3 regions of the Nisaea acidiphila genome follow, and region 3 is predicted to be linked to each of the others. Evidence: riboswitches for the same ligand, from Rfam matches in the RefSeq annotation. Region 3 holds a riboswitch; each other region holds the start of a gene.

Region 1 (7,788 bases), 300 kb from region 3:
GGCGACCGCCGCAGCTCGACCTATTTCCAGGAGGTCGTCGGCCTCGCGCTCGCCACCCGTCCGGAGCTGATCCGCGAAGGGCGCCGGCTCGGCGACGCGGTCGGCTTCGAGGTGGTCGACCAGTTCTGGGCCCTTGTCGATATCCGCGACGACATGAGCCTCGCCATGGCCGAGATGGTCGCGGACCGTTTCACCGAGTTCAGGAATTCCATCGCATGACCAAGTCCGACTGCGTTCTCGCCATCCTGCCCGCCCGTGGCGGCTCCAAGGGCCTGCCGGGCAAGAACGTGAAGCCGATCGGCGGCAAGCCGCTGATTGCCCATTCCGTCGAGCATGCGCTCGCCTCCGGGGTCTGCGACCGGGTTCTGGTGACCACCGACAACGAGGAGATCCGGGACGCGGCCGTCGCCGCCGGCGCCTGGTGCCCGTTCCTGCGCGAGGGGGCGCTGGCCGAGGACCTGACCCCGACCGAGCCGGTGCTGAAGGACGCGCTTGAGCGCGCCGAGGCGCTGGACGGCCCGTTCGGCATCGTCGTCTTCTTGCAGCCGACCGACATCTTCCGCAAGCCGGAATGGATCGCGGAATGCGTCAACCGCCTGAAGGCGGACGATGCCCTCGAGACCGTCTTCGTCGCCAACAAGACGCACAAGAATTTCTGGTCCCGCAACGAGCAAGGCGAGTGGGAGCGGGTGTTCGACTGGATGGCGATCTACGGACCGCGCCAAACCCGCAAGCCGCTGTTCCGCGAGGATACCGGCCTCGCCTCCGCGATCCGCGCCGACCTGATCCGCGCCGGCAAGCGCACCGGCATGAAGGTCGACATCCTGGAGATCGACGATTTCGCCTCCGGCATCGACATCCACGACGCTTTCGATCTCTACATGGCCGAAAAGGCCTTGGAGTATTTCGCGAAGAACGGCGGCCGCTGAACCGGTATTTACGACCGCTTCTTCCGTAATGCAGCCGGCTCCACTACCTTGCCGGGATGAATGCGGACGTCGACCCCGATAGCGAGATCCTGCGCGCCGCGCTCGAAGCCGGCGACTGGCCGGTCGCGCTTCCGATCCTGCTCGATCTTGCCAGGCAGAATGCCGGTGAACCGCGGCACTGGACGAACCTCGCGGTCGCCCAGCGCGCAATGGGAGCAAAATCCTCCCGTGCGCTCAAACGCGCTCTGATCCTCAATCCCGCCACTGCCGGCAATCTGAACGATCTCGGTGCTGTCGACCCCGAAGCGCGCGTGGCGGAATGGCTGCTCGTACTCGATCCCCTGCATGGTCCGGCCGCCGTATTGGCTGCCTTACGCGCGTTCGGAAGCAACAGGAGGCCGCGCGCCGTCCGGACGCTCCGCCGACTGCGGCTTGCGGAGCCGTCAAGCCTCGATGCAACCTTCCTCCTCGGCCAGTTTCTCGATCTGGCAGGACGCAAGGAAGAGGCGATCCGGCTCTACCGGTCGTCGCTCCACATTGATCCCGAAGACACGATGGGCGCACGTCGCGATCTCGCCCGTCACGGCGTGACGCCAATCCGCGAAGCGTTCAGCAGCACCTATGTGGCAAAGGTCTTCGACAATTACGCCGAGAAGTTCGACGCGCACCTGACCGACCGGTTGAACTATTCAGGCCCGGAGACCCTGAGGCGGCTCGGCGTCGAACTGGGAATCCTGTCGGAAGGCCGCAACATCCCGCGCGCCGTCGATATCGGATGCGGCACCGGCCTCTCAGGCGCGGCATTCCGGCCGCATTGCAATCACCTGTCTGGCATCGACATTGCCAAGGAGATGGTACGGCGCGCCGAGGAGAAGGCGATCTATGACCGGCTCACGGTCGGGCATGCCGTCGAGGTGCTTTCCCGTGAAGACGAGGTCTACGACCTCGCAATCGCAGCTGATGTCAGCGCCTATATTGGCGATCTCGGTCCGCTCTTTACGTCCATATCGAACCGCTTGGCGCCGGGCGGCACATTGTTGATGACGGCACACGAACTCACCGGCCCGGACGAGAATGGAATTGGCATCGGCCGCGACGGCGTTCACTGCCATAGTGCCGGCTACCTTCGCGATACGGCAGAGCATGCGGGACTGTCTTTGACCGAGTTGCGGCAGGGCTCGATGCGCGACGAGGGTGACATGCCGCTGGCGACCTTGTTCCTCGCATTCACAAAACTGCGACAATCCAGAGTTTGACCCGCTGCCGCTCCGGCATGCTAAGGATTTCGGATCGCGTATTTGCCGAGAGGGACCGGCCGATGGAGCTCAAATTCGATTCCCGCAGGGATATTCTGGAAGTCTTTCCGACCCGCCTTTTCATGTTCGCGATCGAGGGTGCCGCTCCGCTCAACGACGCGCTGAAGGCTGCCGCGCTCGGCCGGGAGGCGGCCGGCGAGGCGAATGCCGGCGGCGCGGTCGGCGGCTGGCGCTCAACGGACAACCTGTTCGACTGGCCGGATAAAGGTATCGACACCATCCGTCAGACAGCGCTCGGGGCGGCCCAAACCGTCATCCCGCAAATCGTGGGCGGCGAAAGCAGCTTCGAAACCGAACTCACGGGATATGTCACGGTGCTGCGCTATGGCGGCTACGAAAAGCGGCATCTCTCGCCCGGCCACCATCTGACGATGGTCTACACCGTCGAGGCCGGTGACGCGCCGAATGCGGACGCACCGGAGAGTGGCACCATCGAGATCGACGACCCCCGGGCCCAGGCCGAACTCGCCAGTCTGCCGATCGATACCGTCGGGCGCTCGGTAATGGTTACGCCGCAGAACGGGCAGCTCATGGTCTTCCCGAGCTGGCTGCATTTCCATACGAACCCGTATTTCGGCGACGGCGAACGGGTGTCGCTGACAATCAATGCGGAAATTTCGGATCTGAAGCGTAAATAACGCTCAAACGGAGAGATTAAGCAGCGCCCCGCGCTCAAGCTGCTCTGCGAGGGCAACCCGCTCGGCCGACTCGGCATCGAAGAGAGCCTGACGGCGCTGTTCCGCCGTATCCGAAGCGGAAGCTGCCGCGCCCCGTGCGTCCCGGAGATCGGCCTCGCGCTGCGCCACAACCTGCTCGGCCGCCTGCAACGCGGATTGCGCCTGCGAGACGGCCTGGCTCTGCTGGGCGGAAGAGGAACTGCCGATGACGGACGCCGCCGTCACCGCAGGACTATCCGCTGCCGATACAGGCTCGGGCGCTTCCGGGACGGAGGCCGTCGTGGCGGCTGACTGCGAGGCACCCGTAAGGTTGAGCGCGACGAGTTGCTGCGAAGCTGAAGTCGTTGACGCGATTGCCATACGATGACTTCCGAAAAGGACCCGGCAAAAACCGGTTACTAGATTCAGATAGTGTAATTATAGCTGAATTTAACCGTCTGAGTCGATTCGGCCGGTCCCTGCCTATTGACAGCGCTCCGGGCGCGTCGGACAAGAGACCCGTTGACGGTTCCCCACCGGGGATCAAAAGGGAACGTGAAGGTCCGGCGCAAACTGCCGCGATCAAGTCACGGCTGCCCCCGCAACTGTAGCCGGCGAGCGCTTCGTCCGGAGGCCACTGGCGGCAGGCAACTGCCGCCGGGAAGGTGGACGGAGCGCGGTGACCCGGCGAGCCAGGAGACCTGCCGTCAGCATCGTCGCCCGCTTCGGTCCGGGGTGTGTCCGGGGCACGGTCTTCCGTTCGGTGACGAGACGTGACATCACCGGCCTGAGGAAGGCCCGAGGAGGCAGACATGAGTGAGAAGATCCCCGCCACAGTCATCACCGGATTTCTCGGTGCCGGCAAGACCAGCATGATCCGGCACCTGGTTGAGAACAACGGCGGCCGCCGCTTCGCCTTCATCATCAACGAGTTCGGCGATCTCGGCGTCGACCGCGAGCTCTTGACCGGCTGCGGCATCGAGGGCTGCAGCGACGAGGATGTGATCGAGCTCGCCAACGGCTGCATCTGCTGCACCGTCGCGGACGATTTCCTGCCGACCATCGAGGCGATCCTCGCCCGCCCGGACAAGCCGGACCACATCATCATCGAGACCTCCGGCCTCGCCCTGCCGAAGCCGCTGGTGAAGGCCTTTGCCTGGCCGGAAGTGCGCACCCGCACCACCGTCGACGGCGTGATCGCGGTGATCGACGCCGCCGCCGTCTCCGAGGGCCGCTTCGCCGACGATCATGACGCGGTGCAGGGCCAGCGCGAAGCCGACGAGTCGCTCGACCACGAGAGCCCGCTCGAGGAGCTGTTCGAGGAACAGCTGCAATGCGCCGACATGGTGGTGCTGAACAAGACCGACCTCATGGACGAAGCCGGGCTCGTCAAGGTGCGGGAAACCGTCTCCTCCTATCTCAGGGGCGGGGTAAAGACCGTCGCCAGTGCCCACGGCCAGCTCGGAGCGGACGTGCTGCTCGGTCTCGGCGCCGCGGCGGAGGACGATCTCGACAGCCGGCCCTCGCACCATGACGACGGGCACGAGCACGACCATGACGATTTCGACAGCTTCGTGCTGCCGCTCTCCTCGGTCGAGGACGTGGACGCGCTGGAAGAGCGCATCATCGCCGCCGTGCGGGACCACGACATCCTCCGCGTGAAGGGCTTCCTCGACATTCCGGGCAAACCGATGCGCCAGGTGATCCAAGGCGTCGGCCCGCGCATCCAGCGCTATTTCGACCGCGACTGGAAGGGCGGCGAGACACGGGAATCCCGGCTTGTCGTGATTGGCCATCACGGGCTCGACCGTGCCGCCATCGCCGCCGCCATCGCCGGCTAACGCACCCGCCCTCTCCCACCCGGAGGCCCCATGCATCTTCTGGCGGCGACACCCGGCACGGTCACCGACGGCAGCGAGGCGGTCGATCTCGACCAGACCCCCGGCGACATCCTGTTCCTGAGCGCGGCGGACACCGAACTCTCCTGCCTCGCCCAGGGCTATGCGCAGGTGCGGGCAGGACATGACGGCCCGTTCCCGAGCCTGCGTCTCGCCAACCTCATGCAGCTTGGCCACAACCTCTCCGTCGACCTCTATGTCGAGGAGATGGCGGCGCATGCGAAGCTTATCGTCGCGCGCGTGATCGGCGGCAGCGGCTACTGGCCCTACGGCGTCGAGCAGCTCTCGGCCTACTGCCGCCGCAGAGAAATCCCGCTCGCCTTCCTGCCCGGCGACGACCAGCCGGACCCGGAACTGACCGGGCACGGTACCCTCGACACCGCCGCCTGCCAGCGCCTATGGCGCTACCTGATCGAGGGCGGGATCGGCAACGCGGCGGAAGCCGTGCGCTATGCCGCAAGCCTGATCGGGACGGAGACGGACTGGCGCGAACCGGCACCGCTGCCGAAGGCGGGCTATTATCTGCCGGGCCATAACCACCCGTCGCTGGAAGAGGTGCTGGCCGCCTCCGCACCGGAGGCGCCCCCGGCACCGATCGTTTTCTACCGGGCGCTCGTGCAGGCCGGAAACACGGCGCCGGTCGACGCGCTGGTCGAGGCTATGCGCGCCGAAGGTCTGGCCCCGGTACCGCTCTATGTCTCCAGCCTGAAGGACCCGGTCTCCGCCGACCTGATCCGGGAGGCCATCGAACAGGCCCCGCCCGGCGTGATCCTGAACGCCACCGGCTTCGCCGTCTCCAAGCCCGGCGCACCCGGCAGCGCGACACCGTTCGATCCGGCCGACTGCACCGTGCTGCAGGTGATCTTCTCCGGCGGCAACCGGGAGGGCTGGGAAGGCTCCACGGCCGGCCTCTCCGCCCGCGACATCGCCATGAACGTCGCCCTGCCGGAAGTCGACGGCCGCGTGCTCGCCCGCGCCGTTTCCTTCAAGGCTGAGGCACGGCGGGACGAAGCGACGGAATGTTCCATCGTCACCTACGCCCCGGTCCCGGACCGCGTCGCCTTCACGGCGAAGCTCGCGGCGGGCTGGGCAAAGCTCCGCGCGACGGCGGCGAAAGAACGCCGGATCGCGCTGGTGCTGGCGAACTACCCGAACCGCGACGGGCGACTCGGCAACGGCGTCGGGCTCGACACGCCGGCGGGGACGGTGAACGTGCTCCGGGCCATGAGCGATGCGGGTTACGGCGTCCGCGACATCCCGATCAACGGCGATGCCCTGATCGGACGCATGTCCTCCGGTCCGACCAACGATCTCTCCGATCGCGCCGGCCGCAAGGGCGGCGCCACGCTCTCCCTCGATGCCTACAAGACCGCCTACGCCACTCTGCCAGACAAGGTCCGGCGCGAGATCGAAGCCCGCTGGGGCGCCCCCGAGAGCGATCCCTTCGTCATCGGCGATGCCTTCCGGCTCTCCGTCCTGACCCTCGGCAGTGTCGTCGTCGGGATCCAGCCGGCGCGCGGCTACAATATCGATCCGACCGAGACCTATCACTCCCCGGACCTCGTTCCGCCGCACGGCTATCTCGCCTTCTATGTCTGGCTGCGGCAGGAATTCGAGGCCCATGCCGTCATCCATATGGGCAAACACGGCAACATGGAATGGCTGCCCGGCAAGGCGCTGGCGCTTTCGGAGGAGTGCTATCCGGAAGCCGTCTTCGGCCCGATGCCGCATCTCTACCCCTTCATCGTCAACGATCCGGGCGAGGGCACGCAGGCGAAGCGCCGGTCGGCCGCAGTGATCGTCGACCACCTGACCCCGCCGCTGACCCGCGCCGAGAGCTACGGCCCGCTGAAGGAGCTGGAGGGGCTGGTCGACGAATATTACCAGGCCGCCGGGGTCGATCCGCGGCGCCTGAAACTGCTCTCGGAGCAGATCCTGGAGAAGATGGCCGCCATCGGCCTCGACAAGGATCTCGGGCTCACTCCCACCGACGACGAGGCGGAGAAGCTGAACCAGCTCGACGGTTATCTCTGCGAGCTGAAGGAACTTCAAATTCGCGACGGGTTGCACATTTTCGGCGCCGCGCCGGAAGGGCGGCTGCTGGACGATCTGCTGACCGCGCTGGTCCGCGTGCCTCGCGGACAGGGCGAGGGCGGCGATGCCTCCCTGCAGCGCGCGCTCGCCCGCGATCTCGGGCTGGAAGTGGCAGGCGAACCGTTCGATCCGCTGGCAGCCGACATGGCCGAGGACTGGACCGGCGCACGGCCGGAAGCGCTCGCTGCCGTCGACGACGCTCCCTGGCGCAGCCACGGTGATACGGTCGAGCGGCTGGAGCTTCTCGCCCACGCGCTTGTCGCCGGGACCGCCGAGCCGGACCCGATCTGGGAGCGAAGTCGCACCGTGCTGGAGGCGGTCGATGCGCATCTGCGTCCGACCGTGACAAGCTGCGGCGGCGCAGAGCTGGACGGGTTGCTGAAAGGTCTTGCGGGCCGCTTCGTGGCGCCCGGCTCCTCCGGTGCACCGACCCGCGGACGGCCGGACGTGCTGCCGACCGGCCGCAATTTCTATTCCGTCGATACCCGCGCGGTGCCGACGCCCGCCGCCTGGCAGCTCGGCTGGAAATCCGCCTCCCTGCTGCTCGAACGCTACCGGCAGGAGAACGGCACCTGGCCGGAACGGCTCGCGCTCTCCGCCTGGGGCACCGCCAACATGCGCACCGGCGGCGACGATATCGCCCAGGCCCTCGCCCTGATGGGCGTCCGTCCGGAATGGGACGTTGCGAGCGGCCGCGTCACCGGTTTCGAGATCCTGCCCGCCTCGGTGCTCGACCGGCCGCGCGTCGACGTCACCTTCCGCGTCTCCGGCTTCTTCCGCGACGCCTTCCCGTTCCAGATCGACCTGCTCGACAGCGCCGCCCGTGCGGTCGCCAAGCTGGACGAGAGCCCGGCCGAAAACCCGCTCGCCGCCCGCTACCGCGCCGACGCGGTCG
Region 2 (7,788 bases), 1.4 Mb from region 3:
TTTCGTGATGACCGAGGGCGGCCCGGACAATGCGAGCTCGCTGCTGCTCTTCTACATCTACGAGACGTCCTTCCGGTTCTGGGACACGGCCTATGCCTCGACCCTGACCGTGGCGCTGCTGATCCTTCTCTTCGCCGTCGCCATCGGCCAGTTCCTGCTGCTCGACAAACGGGTGCATTACCGATGATCGCCACCAGAACCGCCGGTTTCGACTACGACAGGGCGCTGAACACGACCGCCGCCTGGGCGCTCGCGCTCGTCTGGTTCGCGCCGCTGATCTACGCCGTCTGGACCGCGTTCCATCCGACCGAATTCTCCACCCGCTTCGTGCTGACCGCGCCGCTGACGCTGGAGAATTTCGTCGCTGCCTGGAATGCCGCGCCCTTCGCGCGCTACTTCCTCAACACCGTGCTGCTCGTGACCTCGATCCTGATCGGCCAGTTCGTGCTCTGCACGCTCGCCGCCTTCGCCTTCGCGCGCTTCGAGTTCCGCGGGCGCGACACCGTCTTCGTGCTGGTGCTGCTGCAGCTTCTGGTGATGCCCGATATCCTGATCGTCGAGAACTACCGCACGATGCGGTTTCTCGGCCTGCTCGACACCATCCTCGCCATCGGCCTGCCTTACATGGCCTCCGCCTTCGGGATCTTCCTGCTGCGCCAGACCTTCAAAACGATCCCGAAGGAACTGGACGACGCGGCGCGTGTCGAGGGCGCGGGCTTCTTCACGATATTGATGAAGGTCTATGTCCCGCTGGCGAAGCCGACCTACCTCGCCTACGGCCTGGTCTCGGTCAGCCACCACTGGAACAATTTCCTCTGGCCGCTGATCGTCACCAACTCGGTCGAGACAAGGCCGGTGACGGTCGGGCTCAGCGTCTTCTCATCGACCGATCAGGGGATCGACTGGGCGATCATCACGGCTGCGACACTGATGACGTCCGGCCCGCTGCTGATCGCTTTCCTGCTGTTCCAGAGGCAATTCGTTCAGAGCTTCATGCGTGCCGGGATCAAGTGATCAGGGGATGACCTTCCCCGGATTCATGATGTTCTTCGGATCGAGGGCCTGTTTCACCGATTTCATCAGCGCGATCTTCGAGGGTGAGCCGTATTTTTCGAGATAGGGCAGTTTTTCCGAGCCGATCCCGTGCTCGGCGGAGATGCTGCCGCCGAGAGCGAGCGCGGTCTCGTACATGCGCTTGGTCAGGCCCGGCTTCTTCTCCTCCCACTCGGCCTCGCTGACCGAGGCCGGCTTGCGCGCCGTGTAGTGGATGTTGCCGTCGCCCATATGACCGAAGCAGTTGAAGAACAGGCCCGGCAAGTAAGCGTTCATCGTGGCCTGCGACTGCTCGAGATAGTCCGCGACGCGGGAAACCGGGACCGAGACGTCCCCGGCGATGCGGGGCGTGCCCTCGCGCTTGCCGGCCTCGGCCTGTTCCTCGCGGATCCGCCAGAGTTCCCGGCGCTGTGCCTCGCTCTCCGCGATCACCCCGTCGGTCACCCAGCCTTTCTCCATGGCCTCTGCGAAAATCGCCTCGAGCTTGGCGCGCAGGTCGTCCAGCGGCGACGAGGTTCCCATTTCCAGCAGCACGTACCAGGGCGAGGGTTCGGCCAGCGGATCGACGATGCCGTCGATGAATTTCAGCGCCATGTCGAAGGAGGCCCGCGGCATGATCTCGAAGGCGAGGACGGTGTCGCCGGACATTTCCCGGGCACTTGTGAGCAGGTGCTGCGCCTCGTGCGGCGACGGCACGGCAAGCATCGCGGTCTCGCGGACGCGCGGCAGCGGCATCAGGCGGAAGGCGGCGGCGGTGACGATCCCCAGCGTGCCCTCGGCGCCGATGAAGAGCTGCTTCATGTCGTAGCCGGTATTGTTCTTGCGCAGCGTTTCCAGCCCGTCGAACACGGAGCCGTCCGCCAGCACGGCCTCGATGCCGAGGATCTGCTCGCGGGTGTTGCCGTACTTGATCGTGTTGTTGCCGCCGGCATTGGTCGAGAGCGTGCCGCCGACCGTGCTGGAGCCTTCGCTGGCGAGCGAGAGCGGGAACAGCCGGCCCGCCTCGGCCGCGACCGCCTGCATGTTCTGGATGATGCAGCCCGCCTCGGCGACCATGGCGTAATTGTCCGGGTCGAGCGTGCGCACGGCAGTCAGCCGGTCGGTCGAGAGCACGATGGTCGGCCTGGGCTCGGTCGGCACGGAGCCGATGGCGAGCCCGGTATTGCCGCCTTGCGGCACGATGCAGATCCCGGCCTTCGCCGCCGCACGGACCACCGCCGCCGTCTCTTCGGTCGAGGCCGGCCGCGCCACGCCAAGCGCCTCGCCCTCCGGCGCGCCGCGCCAGTCGGTCCGGTACTTCAGCGTGTCGTTCGCATCCTCGAGCCAGCCTTTCGGGCCCAGGGCCGCCCGGATCTCGGCAAGCGCCGCGTCGATGGATTGGGGCGTCTGATCGTTCACCCACTCTCTCCCGTTGAGACAAATTCAGCCGGGAGGCTAGCAGCGATCCAGCGGGGCGCCAATCAGACCGGCAGTCGATTTATGGAACTTCTCTCTGTCACTTCGAGCCGCTGTGCCGCCCCGAAGAGCACGCCGATGCGGCGCGCCGCCTCCTGCATGCCGCAGGCGAAATCCTCGCTGGAAGTCTCGGCACGGACCATGGAAAGGGACTGCGACAGCGTCCTGTCGTCCTCGGCGACGCTGAGCAGCGTCAGGATCAGGGTGGCGAGATCGCGGTCCGGCGCGGCCGCCGAATCGTTGTCGGGAATCTGGGAATAGAGTCGGGTCATCGAAACCTCCTCCGGGGCACCCCGCCCGGGCTGGAATGGGACACACATGTGTTGGCAGGTTTCCTGACTCCCGGCTCCTCGATCCCGACCGCCTTCCCAGCCTTTTGAGGCCAGTGGCAATACCGGTCGGATCCAGCCGGCTACAGTTGCGGGGGCAGTCCCGGACTTGCCGCCTGCGGCGGCGCACCGGATTCCCTTTCGTCCCGAAGGACAACCAACATCGAGAGGCTCGTTTCTCGCGGCGCCGCTGTCAAGCGCCGCGCCGCAGCATCAGGCGCGCAACATCCGCTCCAGCTCGCGGATGAAGGATTCCCGGTCCCTTTTCGAGAAGGCGGGGCCGCCGCCGGAGACCTCGCCCATTGCCCGGAGGTCCGACATCAGGTCGCGCATCGCCATCGCCATGCCGATTCCCGCCTCGGTGAATTCCCGCCCTCCATGCCCGAGCGCCTTGGCGCCGGCCTCGATCGCCCGCTTGGCGAGCGGGATATCGCCGGTGACGACGATGTCGCCCGGCTTTACCCGTTCGGCGATCCAGTCGTCCGCCGCGTCGAATTTGTCCGAGACCAGCACGTTCTTCACGTTCGCCCGGTCTCCGGTGCGGAAGCCCCGGTTGCTGACGATGTAGAAATTCGCCTCCGTGCGATCGGCGATCGCAAGGATCTCGGTCTTCACCGGGCAGGCATCGGCGTCGACATAAACAGACTTCATTGCAGGTTTGGCCTCTATGGCGGAGGAGCATCCCTTGCTAGGGTCCGCTCCAATGGAATTCACAGGAAACGAACCCAAGAAGCACGGATGTACAAAGTCCTTCAAGATCTGACGGTGGTCGAGGGCGCCTCCTTCATCGCCGCTCCCTCCTGCACCCTCAACATGCTGCAGATGGGCGCCACGGTAATCCGGTTCGACGCGATCGGCGGCGGACTCGATTACCGGCGCTGGCCGAAGGCACCGAACGGAGCGAGTCTTTACTGGGAAGGCCTCAATAAAGGCAAGAAATCCGTCGCCCTTGATCTGCGCAATCCGGAGGGCCGCGAGCTCGCGCTGCGCCTTGCGACGGCGCCGGGCGAAGGCCGCGGTCTCTTCGTCACCAACTATCCGGTTTCCGGCTTCCTCTCGCACGAGGCGCTGAAGGCACGGCGCGAGGACATCATCAGTCTCCGTGTCATGGGCTGGGCCGACGGGACGCAGGGTGTCGACTACACCGCGAATGCCGGCGCCGGCTTCCCGCTGATGACCGGCGAGCCGGGCCTTCCGGGCGAGAAGCGGCCGGTGAACCACGTGCTGCCCGCCTGGGACCTGATCGCCGGTGCGCAGGCCGCCTTCGCCCTGCTCGCCGCAGAGCGGGAGCGGCAGAAGTCCGGCGAAGGGGTGGAGATCCGCCTCCCCCTCGGCGATATCGCCCTCTCGACGCTCGGGACCCTCGGACAGGTCGCCGAGGTAATGACGGAGCCGGAGGACCGCCCGAGCTATGGCAACGACGTGTTCGGCGCCTTCGGCCGCGACTTCAAAACCGCCGACGGCCGCTACATCATGCTTGTCGCACTTTCGCCCCGGCAATGGACCGGGCTCCTCACTGCGCTCGGTATCGAAGCGGAGATTGCCGCTGTCGAAGCGGAGACCGGCGTCAGCTTCGCCAAGGACGAGGGTCTCCGCTTCGAGTACCGCGAGAAGATCAACCCGGTGGTCGAGAAAGCCGTCGCCGCGCGCACGCTCGACGAACTCGCGCCGCTCTTCCGCGAGAACGGCGTCTGCTGGGAGCCCTACCGCACCGTCCGCGAGGCCGTCGCGAGCGACCGTTTCAAGGAGATGGGCAAGCCCTATCACGACGTCACCCACGGCAGCGGCCTCACCTACCCGACCTCGGACACGCCAATCGATTTCCACGACCGTCCCTCGGACGTCCCGACGGCGGCGCCGCGTCTCGGCCAGGATACGGACGAGGTTCTCTCCGCCTTCCTCGGCATGAGCAGCGGCGAGATCGGACGCTTGCATGACGACGGCATCGTCGCCGGAGCAGACACGTGACGGCCCTTGACCGTGACGCGCTGGCAGCGCGCGACGCCGCCGATCCGCTCGCCCGCTTCCGCAACGATTTCGAGCTTCCGGACGGCGTCATCTATCTCGACGGCAATTCCCTTGGCCCCTTGCCCCGTGTCGTCCGCGAACGGGTCGCCGCTTGCGTGACGGAGGAATGGGGCACAGGCCTGATCCGGAGCTGGAACTCCGCCGGTTGGATCGATCTGCCGACGAAAGCCGGCGGGAAAATCAGCGCGCTGATCGGTGCCGAGCCGGAGAGCGTGGTCGCAACCGATTCCACCTCGGTCAATCTCTTCAAGGTGCTCGCCGCCGCCCTCGCGCTCCGGCCGGACCGGAAGGTCATCGTCTCGGAGAAAAGTAACTTTCCTACCGACCTCTACATGGTCGAGGGACTGACGGAGCTGTTCGGCAAGGGACACGAGCTGCGCCTAATCGAGGATCCCTCCAAGCTGCCGGAAGCGCTAGGGAAAGACGTCGCGGCCGTCATGCTGACGCATGTGAACTATCGCAGCGGCTACATGCACGATATGGCGGCGGTCACCAAGTCGGGGCACGAAGCGGGCGCACTCGCGATCTGGGACCTCGCGCACTCCGCAGGTGCGGTTCCGGTCGATCTCGCCGGCGCCGGCGCCGATTTCGCCGTCGGCTGCGGCTACAAGTATCTGAATGGCGGCCCCGGCGCGCCCGCATTCGCCTATGTCGCGCCGCGCCACCAAGAGGCCGCCCGGCAACCGCTGACCGGCTGGTTCTCTCACAAGGCGCCTTTCGCTTTCGACCATCGCTTCGAGGCGACGGACGGCATCAAGCGCTTCCTCTGCGGCACACCCCCGGTGCTCGCAATGACCGCGCTCGACGCGGCATTGGATCTCTGGTCGGAGGTGGACATGGCTGCGCTCCGGGAGAAATCCGTCGCCCTCACCGAATGCTTCATCGAGCTCGTCGAGAGCCGTTGCGCCGGCCTCGGCCTCACGCTCGCCAGCCCGCGCGAGGCAGCGCAGCGAGGCAGCCAGGTCTCCTTCGCACACGAAAGCGGCTATCCGGTCATGCAGGCGCTGATCGCCCGCGGCGTGATCGGGGACTTCCGCGCCCCGGACCTGCTGCGCTTCGGTTTCACGCCTCTCTATACGCGCTTCGCCGATGTCTGGGACGCGGTCACGCATCTGGAAGACATCCTCCGCACCCGTTGCTGGGACCGGCCTGAGTTTCACGCGCGGGCGGCGGTGACCTAGGCCGCCGGGAACATTTCCAGGAAGCGCCGCTCTCCGTCCCCGGTAAAGCTGACGATACGGGTTCCTTCCACACGCCGCGCCCAGCCGAGATCGTAGAACCGGTCGAGCAGCGCGGTGCCGAGGGCGCCGGCAAGGTGCGTCCGCCGCATGCTCCAGTCGAGGCAGGATTTACAGAGCGGGCGACGGAGCGAGGTCAATGCCGGAAGGTCGATGCCAAGGCCGGAGACGAACGCCTCGCCCTCATCGGTGAGAGAGACCTCCTCACCCTCTTCCACCACGAGGCCGCGCGCCGCGAGGCTGTCGAACATGCGCACACCGAACTCGCCGGCGAGATGGTTGTAGCAGACCCGCGCCTTCCTGAGCGCCGGATCGCGCGGGCCGGTGCGGGCACGCATGTGGCCGCGCTTCGCCGCGAGCCCCATCATCGCCTCCAACAGATTGCCGACCTCGTCGTCGGCGATCGCGAAATAGCGATGCCGGCCCTGCTTGCGCTGGGTCAGCAACCCGGCGCCCTCCAGCTTGGAGAGATGCGAACTCGCCGTCTGCGCGGTGATCCCTGCCTCGGCCGCCAGCTCGCTCGCGGTGAGAGCCTTGCCGCTCATCAGGGTGGTCAGCATGTTGGCCCGTGCCGGGTCGCCGATGAGCGAGCCGATCAGGGCGATGTCGGGTCCTTCTTTCATACTTCGACCATAACCGAAGCATGAGACACCCGCAATGTGGGAGTGTCCGCCGACCCGAAACGGAGGACACAATGCTGACCTGCTTTATCCGCTACCATATCGATCCGACCAAGAAGGCCCAGTTCATCCAATATTCCCGGAACTGGGGCGAAGCGATCCCGCGTTGCGGCGCTGACCTGATCGGTTACTTCGCACCGCAGGAAGGTTCGACCACCCTCGCCTACGGCGTCTACAATGTCGATAGCCTCGCCGCATACGAAGACTACCGCAAACGGCTCGCCGCCGATCCGCTCGGCCGGGAGAATTACGAATTCGCCCAGAAGGAGAAGTTCCTGCTGCGCGAGGACCGGACCTTCCTTATGAATGCATCGAACCCGGTCCAAAAGGGAGATATGCCGTGATCGCCGTGATTTTCGAAGTCGAGCCCCATCCGGAACACCAGGACCGCTATCTGGAGATCGCCGCCAGCATGCGCGCGCTGGTCGAGCAGGTGGACGGATTCATCTCCGTCGAGCGCTTCGCGAGCCTGACGAACGAAGGCAAGCTGGTCTCACTCTCTTTCTTCCGCGACGAGACTGCGGTGGAGGACTGGCGCAAGCTCGTCGCCCATCGCGGCGCGCAGGCCGAAGGCCGGGAGAGGCTCTTCAAGAATTACCGCCTGCGCGTCGCTTCCGTGCTACGGGATTACGGCATGAACGAGCGCGATGAGGCTCCGGCCGACAGCCGGGCGCGCCACGACGTCAGTTGATCGAACCGCCTCTTCGCGGGTCAGCGGCCCTCGAACTGCGGTTCGCGCTTTTCCAGAAAGGCCGCGACTCCCTCTTTCATATCGTGGGTCGGAACCATCCGGGCGAAATACCCGCCCTCGATCGCCAAGCCTTCGTCTATAGGCACATTGATGCCCCGCGTTGCGCTGCCAAGGCACGCGGCCACGGCGAGCGGCGAATGGGCAGTGATCCGCTCCATGAGAGCGTAGGCTTCTTCCATCAGGCGATTGTGTGGAACAACTTCGTTGACCAGCCCGTAATCGCGGGCCGCCTCGGCGGATATCGGCTCGCCGGA
Region 3 (7,788 bases):
GCCGGGAAGGCACCATCGACAAATATATGGGCGACTGCATCATGGCCTTCTGGAACGCTCCGCTGGACGTTCCGGAGCACGGTCGGCTCGGGGTCGACTCCGCGTTAGCCATGCGCGAGCGGCTGGTCCTGCTGAACTCGGAGCTGAAGCTGGAAGCGGCGGCGAAGAAGCAGCCGGATATCGAGCTCGGCATCGGCATCGGCCTCAATAGCGGCGAGGCCTGCGTCGGCAATGTCGGCTCGGACCAGCGCTTCGACTATTCCGCCCTCGGCGACACGGTGAACCTCGCATCCCGCCTCGAAGGCCAGTGCAAGACCTACGGCGTCGAGATCGTGATCAGCGAGAGCACCAAAGACGAGGTACCTGACTATGCGGTGCTCGAACTCGACCTGATCACGGTGAAAGGCAAGACGGTTCCGATACGGATCTTCACCGTTCTCGGCGACCGGGAGAAAGCGGCAAACCCGACTTTCCGGAGCCTGACCGGAGATAACGCCGCGATGATCGCGGCCTACCGGGAAAAGTGCTGGGACGATGCAGCGGAATATGCGGCATCCGCCCGGAGGCTTGCGGCCGAACTCGGGGAAAAGCTGGACGAATTCTACGGCCTTTACGATCTGCGCATCGCCGAAGCGAAGGAAAACCCGCCGCCCGATGACTGGGACGGGGTTTACGTCTCGCGCACCAAGTGACGCCGGGCTATAGAGAGGATCCGCCGACCCTTACCTAGCGAGCCATCCCGTGCCTTCTCTCAACTTCCGCCGCGCCATCGAATCAGACCTGCCCACCATTATCGAAATGCTCGCCGACGACGAACTGGGCCGCCAGCGAGAGGACATCAGCGTTCCCGTCGCGGAGTGCTACCGGCAGGCATTCTCGGCAATCTCGAAGGATGCGAACCAGTATCTCGCCGTTGTCGAAATGGACGGCGCGGTGATCGGCACCCTGCAGCTCAGCTTCCTGCCCGGCCTCTCCCATCAGGGTCTCTGGCGCGGCCAGATCGAGTCGGTCCGGATCTCCTCGAAGGCACGCGGCGGCGGCATCGGCCGGCAGATGCTGGACTGGGCCATCGCGACCTGCAAGGAACGCGGCTGCAGGATCATCCAGCTCACTTCCGACAAGAGCCGAAACGACGCGATCCGGTTTTACGAGAGCCTCGGATTCACGGCCAGCCACGAGGGGTTCAAGCTGAAGGTCTGAGCGATTGGTCGATACCTGTCCTGATTTTTGCACAAAGACAGGGTTGCGAAATCAAGGCCCGGCGCATCGCTGCAGTACACGCGCCTCACCGCAACATCGCTTCTAAAGGCTCAAGCTACACCACCCCAAAGGCCAGCATCGCGTCTCCGACCTTCTTGAAACCGGCGATGTTCGCGCCTTTCACGTAATTGCAGAAGCCGTCGCCCTGCAGGCCGGCCTCGTAGCAGCGCTTGTGGATACCGTCCATGATCGAGCGCAGCAGATCGCGCAGTTCCTCGCTGGAAAGCGCGCGGCGGGCGGAGTTCTGGCTCATCTCAAGGCCGGACATCGCGACGCCGCCGGCATTCGCGGCCTTTGCCGGACCGAACAGGACGCCCGCCTCGAGGAAGGCATGCACACCGTCGAGGCTGGTCGGCATGTTGGCGCCTTCCGCCACCGCCTTGCAGCCGTTCGCCAGCAGGGTCTTCGCATCCTCGAGATCGATCTCGTTCTGCGTCGCACAAGGGAGCGCCAGGTCCGCCGCCACACCCCAGGGACGCTTGCCCTGGTGATATTCCGCCCCGGGGAAATGTTCGGCATATTCGGAAATCCGGCCGCGGCGGACGTTTTTCAATTCCTTCACCCACTCGATCTTCTCCAGATCGATCCCGTCCGGATCGTAAATGAAACCGGCCGAGTCGGAGAGGGTCAGCACCTTGCCGCCGCGATGGTTCACCTTCTCGGCGGCATGGGTGGCGACATTGCCGGAGCCCGAGATCACCGCGGTCTTGCCCTCGATCTGCTCGCCTTTGGTATGGAGCATGTCCTCCATGAAATAGACCGCGCCATAGCCTGTGGCCTCCGGGCGCATCTCGCTGCCGCCATATTCCAGGCCCTTGCCGGTCAGCACGCCGGTGAAGTTGTTCGTGATGCGCTTGTACTGGCCGAACATGTAGCCGATCTCGCGCCCGCCGACGCCGATATCGCCCGCCGGTACATCCGTGTCGTGGCCCACATGTCGGTAGAGCTCCGTCATGAAGGACTGACAGAAACGCATGACCTCCGCCGCCGACTTGCCTTTCGGATCGAAATCGGCCCCGCCCTTGCCGCCGCCCATCGGCAAACCGGTCAGCGAATTCTTGAAGATCTGCTCGAAGGCGAGGAACTTCAGCACCGACTGGGTAACGGACGGATGAAAGCGCAGCCCCCCCTTATAAGGTCCGATGGCGTTGTTCGCCTGGATCCGGAACCCCCTGTTGACCTGGACGTCGCCCTTGTCGTCCTGCCAGCACACACGGAAACTGACGATCCGGTCCGGCTCGGTCAGCCGCTCCAGGATTTTCGCGTCGCGATACTTTGGATTGGCCTCGACGAACGGCATGATGTCCGCCGCGACTTCCTGCACGGCCTGGAGAAACTCCGGCTCTCCGGGATTTCGGGCTTTGACCCGCTCCATGAAACCTTCAAGCTCGGTCGATTGATCCGCGGCCATCGTCTCTCTCCCTATGACGGGCAATCCGTCCGTTTTCTTGAGTCCCGAAGTGTGCGCAGGGGGGACACGCCGAAACAACCTTACATTTTCCAATAAGAAGAAAAACGCGGCCCTGGGTAGATGCGGGATACTTCCGGCAACACGCGACGCTAGCCTCTTCAAAAAGCAGTTGATCCGCCGAGCGATATCCCGGAGTCTGTCGGACGATATGGGTTCCATCGCGGGCCAAGCCTGCGGGGACTTAAGAGGGAACACGGAAGGGACGACCCAAGAGGGGCCCGGGCCGTGACTGCCCCCGCAACTGTGAGCGTGAGCCGTTTCCACAATGCCACTGGCCCCGGCCGGGAAGGCGGAAAGACGGCAGGGAACGCAAGTCAGGAAACCTGCCCATGTCCATGTCCAACCCGGCCGGGCGCCCGCCCGGCGCTCTACCGCACGGAGGGTGCGGGAAAGGAAGCGATTTATGCATATCGAACCCGGTGTCGTGAACGGCGCGAAAATTCTGCTCAGCTATGGCACCGCGGCCGGCTGCCTCGGCGGCCTCGCCAAGCTGTCCTGGAACACGATCAAGAACGACGGCCTGACGCAGCTTGTCCTGCGCAGCGCGATCACGACCGCGCTCGTCTTCTGTTTCTTCCAGGTCCTCCCGCACTATCCGGTTGGCGTTTCCGAGGTGCATTTCATCCTCGGCTCCACCCTCTTCCTCATGTTCGGTCTCGCGCCGGCGGCGATCGGCCTCGCCCTCGGCCTGCTGATCCAGGGCGTGCTGTTCGCGCCGTTCGACCTGCCGCAATACGGCATGAACATCACCACGCTGCTGGTGCCGCTGATGGCGGTCTATCTGGTCGCGCAGAAGATCATCCCGGCGAAGACCGCCTACAAGGATGTCGGCTACGGTCAGGCGCTCGCGCTCTCGACCGCCTATCAGGGCGGCGTGGTCGCCTGGGTCGGTTTCTGGGCCTTCTACGGCCAGGGCTTCGGCGCCGAGACACTTAGCCAGGTGGGCCTGTTCGGCGGCGCTTACATGATGGTTATCATCGTCGAGCCGCTGGCGGATCTGGCGATCCTCGCCGCTGCGAAGACGCTGCACCAGATGAAGGACAGCCCGCTGTTCCACGACCGGCTCTACCGGGCCGGCGTCTGAGACAGGCGTTCCTGAAAGAGAAAACGGCCTCTCCGGAGGCCGTTTTTTTATGCCCAAAAGCTCTGCGGCCCCGTCCTCATCGGTAGGCCTGGCTCAGCGGTAGGTCTGGCCGCCGTCGAGGTCGACCACGATTCCGGTCGCCCATCCGGCCCGCGGAGAACAGAGGAAGGTCACCACGTCGGCAATCTCGTCTACCGTCGCCGCCCGGCCAAGCGGCTGACCGGCGAGAAAGTCCTGCCAGCGGTCCTCGTCGCCCTTTTCGTCTTTCGCCTTCGTCTTCAGCAGCGTAACCAGCCGGTCGGTCTCCACCAGCCCCGGATTGACCCCGAGCACCCGCATCCCGTCGGCGAGCGCGTTCGATCCCATCGCCTTGGTGAAGGCGTTGAGCGAGGCATTGCCTGCCGTGCCCGCAATGTATTTCGGGTCGAGCTTCACACCGGCGAGGCCGATCACGTTGAAAATCACGCCGCCACCGTTCGCCTTCATCACCGGGTAGAAGGCCCGCGCCATGTTGATATAACCGAAGACCTTGAGGTCCCAAGCCTCACGCCAGGTCGCCTCGACCACCGCCTGCAGGTCGCCCCCGGGGATTGCGCCCGCATTGTTCACGACGATGTCCGGCACCTCGACGGCCTCGCAGAGCCGTTCAACGGCCCCCGAGGCCGAGAGGTCGAGCGAATGGATCGCACAGTCCGCTCCGGCGCCGCTCAGCACGTCGCGCGCCTGTTCCAGCCGCTCCCGGTCGCGGGCGACAAGGTCGAGCGCACAGCCTTCGGCGGCGAAAGCTTTCGCGCAACCGAGGCCGATGCCTTTCGACGCCCCCGTGATCAGAACCCGCTTGCCTTTGAGACCCAGTTCCATCGCTTCGCTCCCCCGGTTCTTCAGATCGTTGATTATGTTGAATTGGTAGCATCGGCATGCATGGCGCGCAAAGCGGGCGGACGTGCCATGCGCCGCGATTCCACCCGCTCCGATTGACCTTCCGGCGATTCGGAGTCACGCTTTTCTTGTCCCATCCGGACAAGGCGAAACCCACTCAGGGAGGTCGTTAATCGCGATGGAACCACCGATGCAGGAAACGCGTCTCTGAAGAAGGGACGCAACGGCAGCGAGACGGCCCGGGCCGTCATAAGTCCGCAGACATATGAATATCCGAGAGCCTGAGGCTCGATAGTCTGTCTTATGCAACAGACATAAAAATGCTATGCCCCACCTGACGCAGACGCGCGGTGGGGCTTTGCATTTCGGTCAGCCTCACATCCAGCGGCCCGTCGCGCGGATCGAACGGAAGCGCAACGCCATGCACAAGAATCTGCGGCACGACCGTCTCCTGGCCGTGGATCTCGAACTGACCTGCTGGGACGGTCCTCCGCCGGAGGGCGAACGCCCTGAGATCATCGAGATCGGCCTCGCCGAAATCGACCTGAAGCGCGACGAGATCGTGCGCACCGCCTCCATACTGACCAAACCGGTCGCGTCCCGGATTTCCCCGTTCTGCGCCGCATTCACAGGAATTACCGAGGAGATGATCGCAGCCAATGGCATCCGCTTTCAGGACGCTTGCCACAGGCTGCGTAAAACCTACGGATCGAGTTCTAAGCTCTGGATCGGTTGGGGCTCGGACAATGTGCTCTTCGATGCCGAGGTGCGGGCCAAGGATGCCGTCGATCCCGCCTCGCACGCCTATCTGGATCTCTGCCAGGTGCAGGAATACGTGCTCGCCGGCGGACGGCGGATCTCACTCGACGAAGCGCTTGAGGTGATGAAACTAGAGCGCGCCGGCACCGCGCATCGGGCGGAGAGCGATGCGGTAGACACTGCGCGGCTTTTCCTCGCCTGGCGGGAACGCTTCGGACTCGGCTACCTGCCGCACGAACATTTCGACTGACGCGGCCCGCTCAGTCTCCGAACAGCTCGGCGACCGTATCCAGCCAGAGCCGGTCCGCCGCCTCGGCATCGAGCGTGCCATAGCCCTTCATGTAGATGTCGGTCACCCTGAGAAAGCGCTCCTTGTCCGTCCGGACCCACTCTTCGTACGACCAGGGTTCGTCCATCGGCGTGATGTTGCTGACCGCGCCGCAAAAATGTGCCGTCTCGCTTCCCGCCTCGGTTTCCACCTCCGTTTGCTCGATGGCGAAGTCGAAATCCTCGAAATAGCGGATCCTGCGATCGTCCTCGGCGGAATAGTCGCGCAGCAGCAGCCCAGCCACCCGGTGTCCGGGCGCTGTGACGAGCGCCGGATAGGGCTCGCGGTCGACACGCACCCGCGAATATCCATGCAACACAGCCGCCGTTGAGAGCGGTCCGGGCGCGCGACCGAGCACCCGCTCCAGCACGTCCTGATCCATCAGCGTGCCGAAAAAGAAGTAGGGAAGCTTCATCCGTCGTCTATTCGCGCTCGGCCCGATGAACGGTGCAGCGGGTCGAGCCTTCACGGGAGAAAATATAGACGCCGGGCTGGACTTCGAAATTGCGCGGCCGCCGGATATCGCGGGACCGTGCCGCACGATAGGTCCGTCCGCCGATCCGCACGAACCCGCCGCCGAAGCGGTTGAAACGCCCGTCCCGGCAAGCGTCGGTCGCACGTTTGTCGTATTCGGCGACCTGTCTCAAGGGACCGCTCTCGACCATCAGCAGACCGCGTTTCGCCGCGTTCTCGTAGATCGTGCTCTTCTTGAACGTGACCCTCTTCATCCGCCAGTCCGGCTTTTCGGGGGCCCGCGACATGTGCCGCGCGTTCGTCCGGTCCGGCGAGACACGTTCCGCGGAAGCGGGGCTCACCGTCCCGGCGCCGCCGACCAGAAGCGCGGCGCACAGAACTGCGGTACTCAGATTGCGAAACGGATATCTCATCGGGATCTCCCGCCGCGTTACCCGGCATCCAGCAGATGCTTCGCCAGCATCACATGGATGCCCTTGTTTCCATTCACCATCTGGGTCACCCGGAGGTCCGCCGCAAGGCTGCAGAGCATATACGCCTCGGGACGGCTGCGGTTGGTCCGCTCGGTGATCAGGTCCAGCATCTGCCGCAGGGCCTCGCGCCCGGCCTCGTCCAGATCCTCGTTGAACGCCATTGTGATGAAATGGTCCGCCGTCTCGGCGCGCGGCAGCGGAAGGCTCATATCCTCCCGCACGGTGAGCCGAAAACGTCCTTCGAGCGCCATTTCGATCGCGGTGACACAGACCTCTCCGTCGCCCTGCGCCCCATGCCCGTCTCCGGCGGAGAATAGAGCTCCTTCGACAAAAACCGGCAGGAAGAGCGTCGTCCCGGCAACCAGTTCCTTGTTGTCGAGATTGCCCCCATTGGCCCGCGGCTGGATCGTGCTGACGCGCCCCCAGGCCGGCGGCGGGGCGACGCCCATAACCCCAAAGAACGGCGCAAGCGGCAGTTCCAGTCCCCAGGGCAAGCGGCCGACATTCCGCTCGGCATCGATGGCGATGATGGTATGGGTGACCTCGTCGAAATCGTCCGGCAGCGCGCCTTTCAGCGGCGCGCTGTAATTGAAGCCCCAGTCCTGGCGCGGTTTGACATCGAGGATATCGACCTGCAGTACATGCCCGGGCTTCGCCCCTTCGACATGGACAGGCCCCGTCAAGATGTGACCCGGAAGCCCCGGCCGCATGGTCTCGATGACCTCGCGATGTTCCGGCAGCACCGTATAGCCGGGCCCCGGAAGAGCCGGCTTATCGCCTGAAATGGTCGCGATCGTGACCTCGTCCCCGGAGGCGACCTTCAACACCGGCTCTAGACCGGCATCGAAAAAGCCCCAATGGACTGTATTAGGACTGCTCTCAAGCCTGTATCCGGACATCCGCTTTCCTTCCGCCTGCTTCGAAAACAGTCAGCGCCCGTTATCGGCCGTCGCAGGCCCGGTATTCAGCGCTGCCTGTTTTCGAGCGGCCTTCCGAGCCTGACGTTCCCGCCGTGCAGCCTTAAAGCGCTCAATGTAAACATGGCTCCAGCGGTAGCTGA

The links. A riboswitch is a leader RNA that binds a small molecule or an ion and turns the genes downstream of it on or off. The one in region 3 is predicted to bind cobalamin.
Region 1: another riboswitch for cobalamin. It lies ahead of cobW (cobalamin biosynthesis protein CobW); the one in region 3 lies ahead of NUH88_RS14495 (energy-coupling factor ABC transporter permease).
Region 2: another riboswitch for cobalamin. It lies ahead of NUH88_RS21215 (hypothetical protein); the one in region 3 lies ahead of NUH88_RS14495 (energy-coupling factor ABC transporter permease).

The regions. Positions count from the first base shown of each region.
Region 1 covers NZ_CP102480.1:2,820,357-2,828,144, reverse strand. Annotated here, with positions in the region: gene NUH88_RS13180 (glycosyltransferase family protein) at 1-219, shown strand, start outside; gene NUH88_RS13175 (acylneuraminate cytidylyltransferase family protein) at 216-929, shown strand; gene NUH88_RS13170 (class I SAM-dependent DNA methyltransferase) at 986-2,185, shown strand; gene NUH88_RS13165 (putative 2OG-Fe(II) oxygenase) at 2,248-2,883, shown strand; gene NUH88_RS13160 (hypothetical protein) at 2,887-3,282, opposite strand; cobalamin riboswitch at 3,411-3,624, shown strand; gene cobW (cobalamin biosynthesis protein CobW) at 3,714-4,742, shown strand; gene cobN (cobaltochelatase subunit CobN) at 4,773-7,788, shown strand, end outside.
Region 2 covers NZ_CP102480.1:4,525,459-4,533,246, reverse strand. Annotated here, with positions in the region: gene NUH88_RS21230 (carbohydrate ABC transporter permease) at 1-187, shown strand, start outside; gene NUH88_RS21225 (carbohydrate ABC transporter permease) at 184-1,014, shown strand; gene NUH88_RS21220 (FAD-binding oxidoreductase) at 1,015-2,451, opposite strand; gene NUH88_RS21215 (hypothetical protein) at 2,514-2,780, opposite strand; cobalamin riboswitch at 2,817-3,014, opposite strand; gene NUH88_RS21210 (YaiI/YqxD family protein) at 3,051-3,488, opposite strand; gene NUH88_RS21205 (CoA transferase) at 3,576-4,805, shown strand; gene kynU (kynureninase) at 4,802-6,046, shown strand; gene NUH88_RS21195 (ArsR/SmtB family transcription factor) at 6,043-6,726, opposite strand; gene NUH88_RS21190 (NIPSNAP family protein) at 6,798-7,127, shown strand; gene NUH88_RS21185 (antibiotic biosynthesis monooxygenase family protein) at 7,124-7,474, shown strand; gene NUH88_RS21180 (crotonase/enoyl-CoA hydratase family protein) at 7,495-7,788, opposite strand, start outside.
Region 3 covers NZ_CP102480.1:3,120,581-3,128,368, reverse strand. Annotated here, with positions in the region: gene NUH88_RS14510 (CHASE2 domain-containing protein) at 1-692, shown strand, start outside; gene NUH88_RS14505 (GNAT family N-acetyltransferase) at 742-1,200, shown strand; gene gdhA (NADP-specific glutamate dehydrogenase) at 1,316-2,671, opposite strand; cobalamin riboswitch at 2,865-3,076, shown strand; gene NUH88_RS14495 (energy-coupling factor ABC transporter permease) at 3,135-3,815, shown strand; gene NUH88_RS14490 (short-chain dehydrogenase/reductase) at 3,909-4,676, opposite strand; gene NUH88_RS14485 (3'-5' exonuclease) at 5,116-5,703, shown strand; gene NUH88_RS14480 (gamma-glutamylcyclotransferase family protein) at 5,714-6,196, opposite strand; gene NUH88_RS14475 (DUF8265 family protein) at 6,204-6,668, opposite strand; gene NUH88_RS14470 (acetamidase/formamidase family protein) at 6,686-7,627, opposite strand; gene NUH88_RS14465 (DUF2062 domain-containing protein) at 7,658-7,788, opposite strand, start outside.